DNA from 2 places in the Bacillus cereus group sp. BfR-BA-01383 genome. Region 2 is predicted to be linked to the other one. Evidence: riboswitches for the same ligand, from Rfam matches in the RefSeq annotation. Region 2 holds a riboswitch; the other holds the start of a gene.

Region 1 (7,457 bases), on a different contig from region 2:
GCGGAATGTAAATAGATTGCGTGTGGCATTACTGTCGCCCCTAAAATTCCAGCTGCTAATAAGATGCTATCCACACCTTGGAATTTTGGAGTAAATAGTCCTGAAAGAAGAGGGCTTAATTCCGGTTTTGCGTAAAAAACTTGGACACCAAAAGCGATAACAACGATAAAAATCATCCCTGTAATGATAGCTTCTAACGGACGAAACCCTCTGCGCTGAAATTCAAGAATAATAAATGATCCAACCGCTGTAATTAAAGCAGCTGGTAACATCGGAATTCCAAACAGTAAGTATAAGCCGAGTGCTGCTCCGATAAATTCAGCTAAATCTGTAGCCATAATAACGAGTTCCCCTTGTATCCATAAACCGATGGAAACTGGTTTGGGGAAATTTTCGCGAGCTATTTCAGGAAGGTTTCTCCCGGTAGCGATTCCTAATTTAGCTGATAAAGTTTGGATTAATACGGCCATTAGATTAGAAGCGAGTATTACCCAAAGTAATAAATACCCATATTGTGACCCAGCCGCGATATTGGTAGCGAAGTTCCCGGGATCAATATAAGCAACTGATGCGATAAAAGCAGGTCCTAAGAATGGTAACAGTCTTTTTAACCCTTTTGTTTGTCCGCTTAACGCTAAATGGGCGGATTGAACTGTTGTACTTTGAGAAGGGACTTGTTCATCTTTTGTGATATCTTTATTCATAGTAGTTTTCCCCTTTGAAATCTTAACTTGATGAAATTATTGTATTTATTCTTACTCATTATTTCAATACATTTAGATATATTATGTGGTAATTTCATTTGAACATAAAAGTTTCCTTAATGCAAATTATATGACTGTGTGCAATGAATGGTGTGATGATGCAAAAATATTTTGGGAGTTTATGGTCGCTGAATAAAGGAAAAGATAATAAATTAGAGGGTTGTTTTTGAAATTTATGTGAACATACAGCCTGTATTACAGCATATTAATTGATGGAAATGAAATTGTATGATATATAATATATTGGGATTACAACTCAACCGTAGTGTTTTGTTCTGTAATCTTGTTTTTATTTCTGTTAACTTATAGAAAAAATTGTAAATAGAAGAAAATAGGCTAAGTACAATTTTGTATATATTTTCTTATTATATATGTTTTGATATGAACGTTAACTTATACATGATTTTAAAATTTAGATAGGTGGTAGAAATACATTGGCAACTTCAAAACCATATAGAGTATTACTATATTACATGTACACAACAATTGAAAACCCAGAAGAATTCGCTGCAGAGCATTTAGAATTTTGTAATTCACTTGAGTTAAAAGGAAGAATTCTTGTAGCAACAGAAGGAATTAACGGAACTTGTTCTGGAACTGTTGAACAAACTGAGAAATACATGGAAGCAATGAACAATGATCCACGCTTTGATGGAATCGTGTTTAAAATAGATGAAGAAGAAGGGCATGCATTCAAGAAAATGCACGTACGTCCTCGTCCAGAGTTAGTTACACTTCGTCTAGAAGACGACATTAACCCAAAAGAAATTACTGGGAAGTATTTAGAACCAAAAGATTTTTATGAGGCAATGAAACAAGAAGATACAGTTATCATTGATGCGCGAAATGATTATGAATTTGATTTAGGTCACTTCAAAGGTGCAATTAAACCAGATATTGAATCATTCCGTGAATTACCAGATTGGATTAGAGAAAACAAAGAAACACTTGAAGGTAAAAAGATTTTAACGTACTGTACAGGCGGAATTCGTTGTGAGAAGTTCTCTGGGTGGTTAGTTCGTGAAGGGTACGAAGATGTAAGTCAGCTTCACGGCGGAATTGTAACATACGGAAAAGACCCAGAAGTACAGGGTGAACTTTGGGATGGTCAATGTTACGTATTTGATGAGCGTATCGCTGTACCAGTAAATCAAAAAGAGCACGTAATCGTTGGTAAAGACCACTTTACAGGTGAACCATGTGAGCGCTATGTAAACTGTGCAAACCCTGAATGTAACAAGAAAATTTTATGTTCTGAAGAAAGTGAAGCAAAACATTTACGTGCATGTTCTCATGAGTGTCGTGTAAGCCCACGTAACCGCTACGTAGCACAACATGAATTAACTGAAGAGCAAGTAGCAGCTGCATTAGAGCAGATCGAAGCAGGAAAATAAGAATAATAAAAAACAGATGGTAGCACCGTGCTACCATCTGTTTTTTATTATTCAGTGTCCCCTTTCTCTTTCACAGCAGACAGCACAGTTTGTTTTACCCATGCTTTTCTTCTTCTATGCTGTATACCCCATTGATATAAACCTTGCGCACCTAAAATAAGTGAAATAATTATACCGCTAAGCGCTATTAAGAGAGCGAAAAATTCAAGAGGTGATGATATTTTGTTTGAATCGGTATTCTTTAAAAGGTCAATCATAGTAAAACCTAACATTTGGCCTACTACAGAATAGAGCGTTAAAATTAATAATAGAAGGCTATCTTTTTTGGAAGCAACGTTTTCTTGATATTTAAATAAACTATCAAGATTTTGTTTTGCGTTCGCATATAAGACTTCAATATTAAAAAGTTTTCTTAAGCGGAAGAAAATATCCTCACTTTGTGATTGAGATACTAATTCTAAAGAAAAGTAATTTGCTGTAAATGAATTAATAGAGTAGATTAACTTCTCTATCTCGTTTGTATCTTGTTCAATATTTAGCTCAGCATAAGCGTTTGCCATCTTTAATAAAACAACTTTATGAAATAAGTTTAATAATAGAGCGTAATAAAATTCCCCGTACATTTGACTAGCAAGTTTCGCGATTTCTTGTTCACCTTCATTAGTTACACATGTGAAAATATGTTCTTCCATAACAAAGTAGCGGTTAGGAGCCCATCTTTGATAAGAATGTTTGCTTAAATAATCGTGAATATAAGGAACATTATTTGCACTAATATATGGCTTACCATCGTCTGTTAATCCGGAAAGACTGGAAGCTCGGTATACATCAACTACATGAAGGTCAGACTCTTTGTTTACGGATAATAACGTTTGTACATACATTCGTTGATCTTCAAAGAAGGGGAAGGTTTGAAAGTATGAACTTCTTAATCTTTTCTTCTCAAAGAAGTCTGTTAAACCGTTAAATAAATAACCAAAAATGAACTTTTCAACTTGTGAATATCTTTTTCCATTACATTCTATGCAAATGTTCTCATCCTTTTCATTTCTTGTTTCAAGTACACGGAATCGTGCAGCGAATTCTATTGCTTCTGATAATGTCATATTTGGAGTAATATTAACTTCAGTTCGAATTGTTAGGAATCCAAGTTCATAAGGGCATAGTGTTACATCGATTGAATGCACTGTGAACGGGACGGAGATAAGATTTGTTGTTAAGTGTCCATTTAAATTAAGATCTTTAGAATGGCGCTGTAGTCCTTTTTGATGTTCTGAATGAGGAAAAAGAATTTTATTTGTAAATGAAAGATAGTATGCTTCCATATTTTGATGTGAAACTTTAAACTTCCCGTAATATGTATTTTCATCTTCAAGATGGTCGAGACGGAAAGGATGAAAATCATTTTTTTGTAAGAAAGGGAACATATTTTGTTCATATCCAGTTTTAAACGAGAACGGGAATATAAATTGAAATATAGCTGTTGTTACATCTTTTTCTTCGATTGTTTGTATTGCCTCCATTTACATTGTTTCCTTTCCATATAAGCTATAAAAACAACATGCCCAAATTAGCTTGAAAATAACCTCTCTTTTTCACTAGATTAAGAATGAAAATTCAACTTATTTGACAGGGGACATGTATAATATTATGTATACTAAAGCTAGTATAATTATGTTATGAGAAGGGGGATTAGTATGCGTATTTTAGTATTAGGAGCTGGAGGCGTGGGAGGCTTTTTTGGTGGCCGATTAGTAGAAAAAGGAGAGGATGTTACGTTTCTCGTCCGCAGTAGAAGAAAACAGCAATTAGAGGAAAAAGGACTTATTATTCGTAGTGTTAACGGGGATTTTTCATTTCAACCGAAATTGATAACGAAAGAAGATACTACTTCTCCATTTGATGTAATTTTATTCTCAACAAAAGCGTATCACCTAAACGAGGCAATAACAGATTTGAAACCATTTGTAGGTGAGAATACAGTTATAATCCCGTTATTGAATGGCATCGCTCATGTATCACTATTACAAAAGGAATTCGGTGGGGAAAAAGTAATTGGCGGTTTATGCTTTATTGAGACGACGTTAAACGATCAAGGAGAAATTGTACAAACTAGTGCTGCCAACAGACTTGTATTCGGAGAAATTAAGTCTCAAGATTCAGAAAAAATAAAGCGCATTTCTAAAGCATTTACAGGTACGAAATCTAGTTTTGTCTTTAGCGAAAATATTACGCAGGATATGTGGCATAAATATTTGTTTATTACTGTAATGTCGGGTGTGACAACATTAATGCGTGCACCAATTGGTCCGATTCGTGAAAGCGAAGGTGGTCGTGGTTTTATCCGAAACTTATTTGAAGAATCTGTACAAATCATAAGGGCATTAGGAGCTCCAGTAAAGGAAAATATTGTTGAGGAACATATGAAAACGATCGATAAAATTTCGTATGATATGAAGTCATCGATGCAGCGTGATATGGAAAAAGGTTCGTTTATTGAAGGGAAGCACTTACAAGGATACTTACTGGATGTAGCAGAGCAATTTTCTATAGAAGCACCATTATTAGGCGCTGTATATCAAAATTTAAAGGTGTATGAAGAGATAAGCTTTGGTAAGGCTTTAATTGAATTAGATGTATGAAAAAACAAAAAAGATAGCAATATATAAGTGTATTGCTATCTTTTTTGTTTTTGTATGACAAATTATTTGTTTCTTTTAGTTCTATCTGTCAAATTTATTTCCTGTTCACGTTTACCGTATAACTGATTAATTTCATTTGCTACTGCATCTAAATATGAATCGGAAAAAATAGGCTTCTTTTCTTTAGACATATGGGTCTCCTTTGCGGATTTTTTAGTATTCATTATGTATATTTATCGGTGGATTATACGCAATCATTTTAATTATTTTCTTTTTGAAAATTTTTGTTTACTTTTTGAAAATAAAGGAGTATTATAATCCACAGTTTCAATTTTCTAAATCGCTGAAACCGCATGGTACGGGGGACCCGTTTTTATGGATTAATACATAATCCAATGGGGTGAATCCTTGAAAAAGGTAGGGCTACTCATAGGCCCGAATCCGACAGCTAACCTCGTAAGCGTTATATTGAGAAGGAAGGTGGAGCTTGTGCGACAAAAAAAATAATGTCTACAAGTTTATTTCGTTATGGCTTGTAGACATTTTTTGTTTTCTGAAGAAATACTTTACTTGCTCTAACTAGCAGAAAAGTTCGTACAAAATTATTGGAGAGTGGACAACAGTGGTTTCAACTATCAAAAGGTTTTTAATTGGAAGACCATTAAAATCAACTGAGTTAGGAGAACAAAAGCTTAATAAAACGAAAGCGCTAGCTATTTTATCTTCTGACGCTTTATCATCAGTTGCTTACGGTCCAGAGCAAATTTTAATTGCGCTAGCAGGTCTTGGAGCGGTAGCTTATTGGTATTCTATTCCGATAGCTGTTGGGGTATTAGTATTATTAACAGCTCTTATTTTATCTTATCGACAAATTATTTTTGCTTACCCTCATGGCGGGGGAGCATATGTTGTATCAAAAGAAAATTTAGGGATGAATTCAGGCTTAATAGCTGGTGGATCTTTATTAGTAGATTATATTTTAACGGTCGCAGTAAGTGTATCTGCAGGTACAGATGCGCTCACATCTGCCTTTCCTAGCCTACATGCACATAATGTAATTATTGCAATTATATTTGTAATACTAATTACCATTTTAAATTTAAGAGGGGTAACTGAATCAGCTTCCATTTTAGCATATCCTGTTTATTTATTCGTTTTAGCGTTATTTATATTAATTGGTGTAGGGATATACAATATTTTAACTGGTCATGTTTCACCTACTTTACATGCGCCACTTGGAACGCCAGTTGCGGGAATTAGTTTGTTTTTACTGTTAAGAGCATTTGCTTCAGGAAGCTCTGCTTTAACAGGTGTTGAAGCAATTTCAAATGCAATTCCAAACTTTAAAGATCCTGCACCAAACAATGCAGCAAAAACATTGCTTGCGATGGGGGCATTACTTGCCGTTTTATTTTCAGGAATTGTCTTTTTAGCTTACTATTACGGAATTACTCCAAATAAAGAAGTAACAGTTGTTTCGCAAATCGCTGAACAAACATTTGGACGTAATTTTATGTACTTTTTCATACAAGGTACAACAGCTTTAATATTAATTCTTGCAGCTAATACAGGATATTCTGCATTTCCATTATTAGCAGTTAATCTTGCCAAAGATAAGTTCATACCGAGAATGTTTACAATTAGAGGAGACCGTCTGGGATATTCAAATGGTATTATTATACTAGGGATTTCTTCGATTATTTTAATTGTAGCTTTCCAAGGGCAAACAGAACATTTGATTCCGCTATATGCGGTAGGGGTATTTATTCCATTTACGCTTTCTCAAACTGGAATGGTACTAAAGTGGCTTCGTGAAAAGCCTGAAGGATGGATTTTACGATTATCGATTAATTTAACGGGTGCAGTTATTAGTTTTATCGTAATGAGTATGTTCTTTTTAACTAAATTCGCACAAGTTTGGTCGATCCTTATTTTCTTACCTGTCATTATCTTCTTGTTCCATCGAATTAAGAAGCATTATGATGCAGTGGGCGATCAATTAAGTTTAAAAACTTGTGAACGGATTGTTCCGATTGAGGGAAATGTAATTGTCGTTCCTGTAGCAGGCATGACTCATGTAGTAGAAAATTCATTGAACTATGCGAAGGCTCTTTCTGCAGATCAAGTTATCGCTGTATATGTTGCTTTTGACAGAGAAGAGGAAAAGCAATTTGAAGAGAAATGGAAGAAGTGGCAACCTGAAGTAAGGCTTGTTACATTACATTCTCATTATAGAAGTATTATTCAGCCGTTAACCAAGTTTATTGATACAGTGCAATATAAAGCGAGTGAATCAAATTACCGAGTTACGGTCGTTATACCACAGTTTATTCCGAAAAAAGGTTGGCATAACATTCTTCATAATCAGTCTAGTTTACTCATTCGTGCGTATTTACTGTATCGAAGAAATGTTGTTATTACGACAGTACCGTATCATTTGAAAAAGTAAGAAGATTTTTAAGGATAATTTCACGATAGTGAAGTTATCCTTTTTTGTATATGCTATGCATAATTGCATATGGGTTCAAAAGATATATTAATATAATTTTATCGATTGTGAGTAAGTAGTGTTTTCTGTTGTGATATATGGATATTTCAATAGAGGAAGTGAATCGGATTTTATTTTGAAATAAGGACATGAGAGCTTGAAAATAAAG
Region 2 (7,457 bases):
TAATAGAAGGAAAGCAGAAAAATCACTTGCTAGATTCATTGCTTTCTAAAACGGTTTAGAAAGGGGATGGAAGTTTGAATTTAAAAATTAATGGTAACCAAGTTGAAGTGCCAGCGAGTGTGAAAACAGTAGCTGAGCTACTTACACATTTAGAGTTAGATAACAGAATTGTTGTAGTAGAGCGAAATAAAGATATTTTACAAAAAGATGATCATAGAGATACATCTGTTTTTGATGGAGACCAAATTGAGATTGTAACTTTCGTAGGAGGCGGTTGATTATGTTAAACATTGGACCATTTTCATTTCATTCTAGACTTTTATTAGGAACAGGGAAGTTCTCTGATTTTGATGTACAGCAAAAAGCAATTGACGTTTCTGAAGCTGAAATTTTAACGTTCGCAGTACGTCGTATGGATATATTTGATGCAAAACAGCCTAATTTATTAGAGAAACTTGATGTGAAAAAATATACGTTATTACCAAATACAGCAGGGGCAAAAAACGCTGAAGAAGCTGTTCGTATTGCAAAATTAGCAAAAGCGTCGGGGCTTTGTGACATGATAAAAGTAGAAGTAATTGGCGATGATAGAACGTTATTACCGGATCCAGTGGAAACATTAAAAGCATCTGAAATGCTACTGGAAGAAGGATTTATCGTTCTTCCGTACACATCTGATGATGTTGTATTAGCACGTAAACTACAAGAACTTGGCGTGCATGCGATTATGCCAGGAGCATCCCCAATCGGATCAGGACTTGGTATTGTAAATCCATTAAATTTAAGCTTCATTATTGAACAAGCGACAGTACCGGTTATCGTTGATGCAGGTATTGGTAGCCCAGCTGATGCAGCATTTGCGATGGAATTAGGAGCAGATGGTGTGTTATTAAATACAGCAGTGTCTGGTGCGAAAGATCCTATTAAGATGGCATACGCAATGAAATTAGGTATTGAGGCAGGGCGCATAGGTTTTGAAGCGGGTCGTATTGCACGCAAGCGTTGTGCAACAGCAAGTAGCCCTTTAGAAGGAATGAGCGTAGTTGAATAATCGATATTCTCGCCAAGAACTATTTTCTCCAATTGGAGAAGAGGGGCAACAAAAGCTAGGAAAAAAGCATGTACTTATTATCGGTGCGGGTGCATTAGGTAGTGCAAATGCAGAGATGTTTGTAAGAGCTGGTGTTGGTAAGGTGACAATTGTTGACCGCGATTATGTAGATTGGAGTAATTTACAAAGGCAGCAATTGTATGCAGAGAGTGATGTAGAGAATAATCTTCCGAAGGCTGTGGCGGCAAAAAAACGTCTAGACGAGATTAATAGTGAAGTAAGAGTAGAAGCTCTCGTTCAAGATGTAACAGCTGAAGAGCTAGAGGAACTCGTTACAAATGTTGATGTAATCATTGATGCGACTGATAATTTCGAAACACGTTTTATTGTGAATGATATAGCACAAAAACATTCTATTCCATGGATTTACGGAGCATGTGTAGGAAGTTACGGCCTATCGTACACAATTCTTCCTAGTAAAACGCCATGTTTATCTTGTTTATTACAATCGATTCCGCTCGGCGGAGCGACATGTGATACAGCGGGTATTATATCGCCTGCTGTATCTCTTGTCGTTTCTCATCAAGTAACGGAAGCTCTGAAACTGTTAGTAGAAGACTATGAATCGCTTCGAGATGGACTTGTGTCGTTTGATGTATGGAAGAATGAATATTCATGTATGAATGTGCAAAAGCTTCGTAAACATAACTGTCCTTCGTGCGGGGAGAATGCACTATATCCGTATTTAAGTAAAGAAAACACTTCAAAGACCGCCGTGTTATGCGGGAGAAATACAGTTCAAATTAGACCACCTCATAAAGAGGAACTGGATTTTGAACAATATAAAAAATTGCTGAATGATCGAGTGAATGATTTGAATGTAAATCCATATTTACTATCATTTTCTGTTGAAGAAAAGAGATTAGTTGCGTTCAAAGATGGCCGTGTACTTGTGCATGGAACGAAAGATATAAGTGAAGCGAAAACAATTTATCATCGCTATTTTGGATAAAAAAGGATGAGTGGGATGAAAGTGAATAAAGCTTTAACAATTGCAGGATCTGATAGCGGCGGTGGTGCTGGAATTCAAGCAGATTTAAAAACATTCCAAGAGCTTGGTGTGTACGGAATGACAGCTATTACGGCAATTACTGCTCAAAACACGCTTGGTGTGCAAGGGGTATATCCTGTTTCGTTAGAAGGTATTACGGAACAGCTGAATTCAATTGGTACGGATTTAACACCAGATGCTGTGAAACTAGGAATGTTATTTAGCAGTGAAATTATTCAAATTGTGGCAGAGCAGATTAAGAAATTTGGCTGGAATAATATTGTGCTAGACCCTGTTATGATTGCTAAGGGCGGTGCTTCATTATTACAACAAGAAGCAGTAGAGGCATTAAAAGAATACTTATTACCAGTAGCAACTGTTGTAACACCGAATGTTCCAGAGGCAGAAGTGTTAACTGGGATGGAGATTCATAACGTTGAAGATAGTAAGAAGGCTGCGAAAGTATTGCATGAATTAGGTGCTAAATATGTGCTTATGAAGGGCGGACATGCAGAATATCAAGGTAATGAAGTAATTGATTTACTCTTTGATGGAGAAGAGTTTATTGAGTTTAGAAGCGAGCGAATTCCTTCGAAACAAACGCACGGAAGCGGTTGTACATTTGCTTCAGCAGTTACAGCTGGACTTGCGAAAGGGTACTCGATTGAGGAGGCGGTTCAAGAGGCAAAACAATTTATTAGTATAGCAATTGAAGAGCCGTTGAATATTGGCAGTGGTCATGGACCGACGAATCATTTTGCGTATAAATTGAATAAGGCACAAGCATAAAGAATGGAAAGGCCAGTTTTATAACTGGCTTTTTTTGTTTACTTTTTCAAAATACAGGAGTAATATATCAGCCAGAATACATTTTTTGTAATACGCTGAGTCCAAATGTATGGAGCGGAGGAACCAATTTGTGCAGTGTCACTAGGGGTGAATCTTTCAATTTTGAAAGTAGGGCTACTCTCAAAGTCCGAATCCGACAGCTAACTTCGTAAGCGTCTTGAGAGAGGACGGTGCCATGATGGATACATCACTTCATCGGTCCGATTAGTATAGGGGAATATCAATCTACGTTTGAGTTCTTTTATGCTAAGGAGGATGAGGTACATGGAACTAACACTTATTTGTGTTGGAGAAGAGAACAAGATAAAGAGTTTAAGAGAGCTCGTAGCATTTCAGCATGAGTTAATTATTTTTACAGCAAATGAAAAGATAGCAGCTGAGGTTAGGGATTATGGATTCGAATCAGCTTATAGCTGTAATAAGGAGCAGGACTTCACTAGTATTTGTGAGCGGATTAAGAAGGTGATTTTGCTAGGGGATGAGCTTCCAATAGTTAGCTTCTTCGCAGAACGTATTCGCTTTTCTTTCCAAGCGCCTATTACTGTTGTTACAAGAAATAAACGATATCCAGCGAGGCTCTATGAAACGATTGGAGCTAAATTTGTCGTGTTTACGAATTGTGATAACATTTCTTTTTTATTTTTTGAATAGGGCGGAGGAGAGTGAATATGAAGGTGTTGTTACTAGGAGATATAGCGAATCGTTGGGCGGTATCGATAGAGAGAGTTGAAAAATTGATCCAGATTGATCCTCTTTTTCCAGGGCCATATATTATATTACCATCAAAAGATGTTTTGTATTTAGAGGCGGATATTACCGAATATGAGCAGTTACATGCCGAATTGACACAAGTGTATATTCGAGGGAGAAATTTACGTGCTTTTTTACGAGGAGAATAAATCTTGAAAGAAAAAGAGAGCGAATGTTAAGTGGACCTAAGGTGGGCGCTTATATACATTCGCTCTTCTTTTTCATATTAAAAAGATAATTTCTACGAAAAAGAAAGAAAAGACAAGAAAACAGATGAAAAAATATTAATAACACTCAATGTAAGCGTTTAAACGATAAAATATTTTCTTATTTTAGGTAATTTAGCTCTTTACAAGTGAAATAGAGAGGAGTATATTTACTCTCATAAATCATTCATGAAATTTCCAAAAAAAACCTAAAATCGCTGAGTTCCAGAAATGGAGCGGGGGAACCAATTTTGTGCATCGTCACTTGGGGTGAATCTTTCAATTTTGAAAGTAGGGCTACTCTTTAGGCCCGAATCCGACAGCTAACCTCGTAAGCGTTTAGAGAGGAGGTTTACTTTGTGTTGTTCGTTTAGAACACTAAGTAGAGCTTAGTGTTCTTTTTTTGATAACTAGATGGTAAATTTTAACAAAAATGAAGTGAGGGATAGCTATGTTAGATGTTGTAATGATCGGGACTTTTATTCTATTAGTTGCATCGATGGCGAGTCTTGCAAGTTGGTCAGATAAAGTTGTGAAGGAAGGAAAGCAATCATGATGATTGTCTTATCAGTTATTGTCGCAGCGATTACGGTGTATTTAGTATATGCATTATTAAATCCAGAGAAGTTTTAATTAGGGGGAATCATTCATTATGATTTGGGTTGCAGTCGTTATTACAATGCTCTTGTTTATTTTAGTAGCAAAGCCGACGGGGATTTATTTAGAGAAAGCCTTTCAAGGTAGCAAAACACTAGATAAAGTATTCGGGCCTTTTGAAAAACTTATTTTTAAAATTACGGGCGTGAAAGCATACAATCAAACGTGGAAACAGTACGCACTATCATTAGTTTTATTAAATGGATTTATGATTGTCGTTGTATATTTCATTTTTAGATTACAAGGTGTATTGCCATTAAATCCAGCACACATTGAAGGAATGGAGCCTACGCTCGCTTTTAATACAGCAATTAGTTTTATGGCTGATACAAACTTACAGCATTACAGCGGTGAAAATGGTTTATCTTATTTATCGCAATTAATTGGGATTACGTTTTTAATGTTTGCAGCACCAGCGACGACGTTAGCGATTGTTATGGCATTTATAAGAGGACTCGCTGGAAAAGAACTTGGTAACTTCTTCGTTGATTTTACGAGAGCGTTAACGAGAGTTTTTCTCCCAATTGCGTTTGTTGCGGCGTTAGTATTTGTTGCACTTGGTGTACCACAAACGTTAGACGGAGCAGTTACAGCACATACGATTGAAGGTGCAAAGCAAAGTATATTACGTGGGCCTGTTGCATCATTCGTTTCCATTAAGGAACTTGGAAATAACGGCGGTGGATTTTTCGGGGCAAATTCTACACATCCTTTCGAAAACCCAGGACAAATGAGCAATATTTTGCAAATGATGCTTATGATGTTATTACCAACAGCACTTCCATTTACGTACGGGCGAATGGTAGGGAATAAAAAGCAAGGACGTATCCTTTTCGTTTCACTATTTATGGTGTTTTTACTAGGGTTTATAACGATTACTACATCGGAATTAAATGGGAATCCAGCTTTAAATGGAATGGGTATCGAACATGTACAAGGAAGTACGGAAGGGAAAGAAGTACGATTTGGAACAGTATTTTCTTCACTATACGCAACAGTAACGACAGCTGCTGAAACGGGGGCCGTTAATACGATGCATGATACGCTAACACCAATTGGCGGTTTAGTTCCACTTGTAAATATGATGTTGAATACAGTATACGGCGGTGTTGGAGCGGGCTTTATTAACATTATTATGTATGCAATTATTGCAGTCTTTATATCGGGGTTAATGGTTGGAAGGACACCAGAGTTTTTAGGTAAAAAGATTGAAGGTAAGGAAATGAAATTAATTGCGGTAACGATTTTATTTCATCCATTGCTTATTTTAGGATTTTCGGCATTAGCTCTTTCAACAAGTTTAGGGACAGATGCCATTTCTCATTCAGGTTTTCACGGTTTAACGCAAGTTGTATATGAATACACATCGTCAGCTGCGAATAACGGATCTGGATTTGAAGGATTAGCAGATAATACACCGTTTTGGAATATTACGACTGGTTTAGTTATGTTTTTAGGGCGCTATTTCAGTTTGATTACGATGCTAGCTGTTGCAGCTTCATTGAAAGAGAAGACGGTTGTACCAGAAACAGTTGGAACGTTCCGTACAGATAATGGTTTGTTTGGAGGGATTTTCATCGGAACGATTGTAATTGTTGGAGCGTTAACATTCTTCCCGATGTTAGTACTTGGCCCAATTGCAGAATTTCTTACATTGAAGTAATGGAGGGTAAATGATGAGACCGGTAGTAGTAAAAGAAAAACAAGTAAATCAGTCACAAATACATGTTGTAGAAGATGAGGTTAGACAAGCGAAAACGATGGATCGTGATATCGTAAAACATGCGATGAAACAATCCTTTGCGAAATTGAATCCGAAAGTCATGATAAAGAATCCGATTATGTTCGTTGTGGAAATTGGGTTTATCATTACGTTAATTTTATCCTTTCTTCCAAGTAGTTCTAGTAGTGTACCAGGATGGTTTAATATAACAGTTTCTCTCATTCTATTATTTACAGTTTTATTTGCTAACTTTGCAGAAGCGTTAGCTGAAGGTCGTGGTAAAGCACAAGCCGATTCTTTGAAACAATCGAAGAAAGATGTGTTTGCAAATGTTGTAAAAGAAAATGGAGACATTGTTCAAGTTCCAGCAACTGATCTAAGAAAAGGTGACGTTGTTATTGTAAAACAAGGAGAAATGATTCCGAATGATGGTGAAGTTATTAAAGGGTTAGCGTCTGTAGATGAATCTGCAATTACAGGAGAATCAGCTCCTGTAATAAAAGAAGCGGGCGGTGATTTTTGCTCAGTAACAGGCGGAACGATGGTCGTAAGTGATGAGATTACGATTGTAATTACGAGTAACCCTGGTGAATCATTTATTGATAAAATGATTTCTTTAGTAGAAGGAGCTGCCCGCCAAAAAACGCCGAATGAAATTGCTTTAAATACAGTATTAACGAGTTTAACGCTTATTTTCTTAATTGTTGTTGTGACGTTACCGATTTTTACAAATTATTTAGGATTTCAAATTGATACAGCTGTACTTGTAGCGTTGTTAGTTTGTTTAATTCCAACGACAATTGGTGGTTTATTATCAGCGATTGGTATTGCCGGGATGGACCGTGTGACGAAGTTTAATGTATTAGCAATGTCAGGTAAAGCAGTAGAAGCTGCAGGTGATATTAATACAATTATTTTAGATAAAACGGGTACGATTACTTTCGGTAACCGAATGGCTCATACGCTATTACCTGTAGGAAATGAAACGATTGAGCAAGTAGGAAAATGGGCTGCGATTAGTTCTGTTTTAGATGAAACACCAGAAGGGCGATCTGTTATTGAGTATGTGCAAGTGAAATCTATATCGTATAATAGAGAACTTGCAGAAAAAGGTGAGTTTGTTCCGTTTAAAGCAGAAACGAGAATGAGTGGTGTTGATTTAAAAGACGG

What was found. A riboswitch is a leader RNA that binds a small molecule or an ion and turns the genes downstream of it on or off. The one in region 2 is predicted to bind cyclic di-AMP.
Region 1: it holds a riboswitch for cyclic di-AMP, as region 2 does, so the genes downstream of both, MR065_RS12875 (APC family permease) here and MR065_RS25125 (SipW-dependent-type signal peptide-containing protein) in region 2, are expected to answer to the same signal.

What each region holds. Positions count from the first base shown of each region.
Region 1 covers NZ_JAKUFP010000011.1:43,800-51,256, reverse strand. The annotation lists gene MR065_RS12895 (Nramp family divalent metal transporter) at 1-704, opposite strand, end outside; gene trhO (oxygen-dependent tRNA uridine(34) hydroxylase TrhO) at 1,199-2,158, shown strand; gene MR065_RS12885 (hypothetical protein) at 2,206-3,681, opposite strand; gene panE (2-dehydropantoate 2-reductase) at 3,856-4,800, shown strand; gene MR065_RS27465 (hypothetical protein) at 4,863-4,991, opposite strand; cyclic di-AMP (ydaO/yuaA leader) riboswitch at 5,132-5,278, shown strand; gene MR065_RS12875 (APC family permease) at 5,423-7,249, shown strand.
Region 2 covers NZ_JAKUFP010000050.1:2,869-10,325, reverse strand. The annotation lists gene thiO (glycine oxidase ThiO) at 1-59, shown strand, start outside; gene thiS (sulfur carrier protein ThiS) at 75-278, shown strand; gene thiG (thiazole synthase) at 281-1,051, shown strand; gene thiF (thiazole biosynthesis adenylyltransferase ThiF) at 1,044-2,063, shown strand; gene thiD (bifunctional hydroxymethylpyrimidine kinase/phosphomethylpyrimidine kinase) at 2,070-2,891, shown strand; cyclic di-AMP (ydaO/yuaA leader) riboswitch at 2,975-3,122, shown strand; gene MR065_RS25135 (hypothetical protein) at 3,216-3,602, shown strand; gene MR065_RS25130 (hypothetical protein) at 3,620-3,850, shown strand; cyclic di-AMP (ydaO/yuaA leader) riboswitch at 4,114-4,259, shown strand; gene MR065_RS25125 (SipW-dependent-type signal peptide-containing protein) at 4,359-4,463, shown strand; gene kdpF (K(+)-transporting ATPase subunit F) at 4,460-4,540, shown strand; gene kdpA (potassium-transporting ATPase subunit KdpA) at 4,560-6,227, shown strand; gene kdpB (potassium-transporting ATPase subunit KdpB) at 6,241-7,457, shown strand, end outside.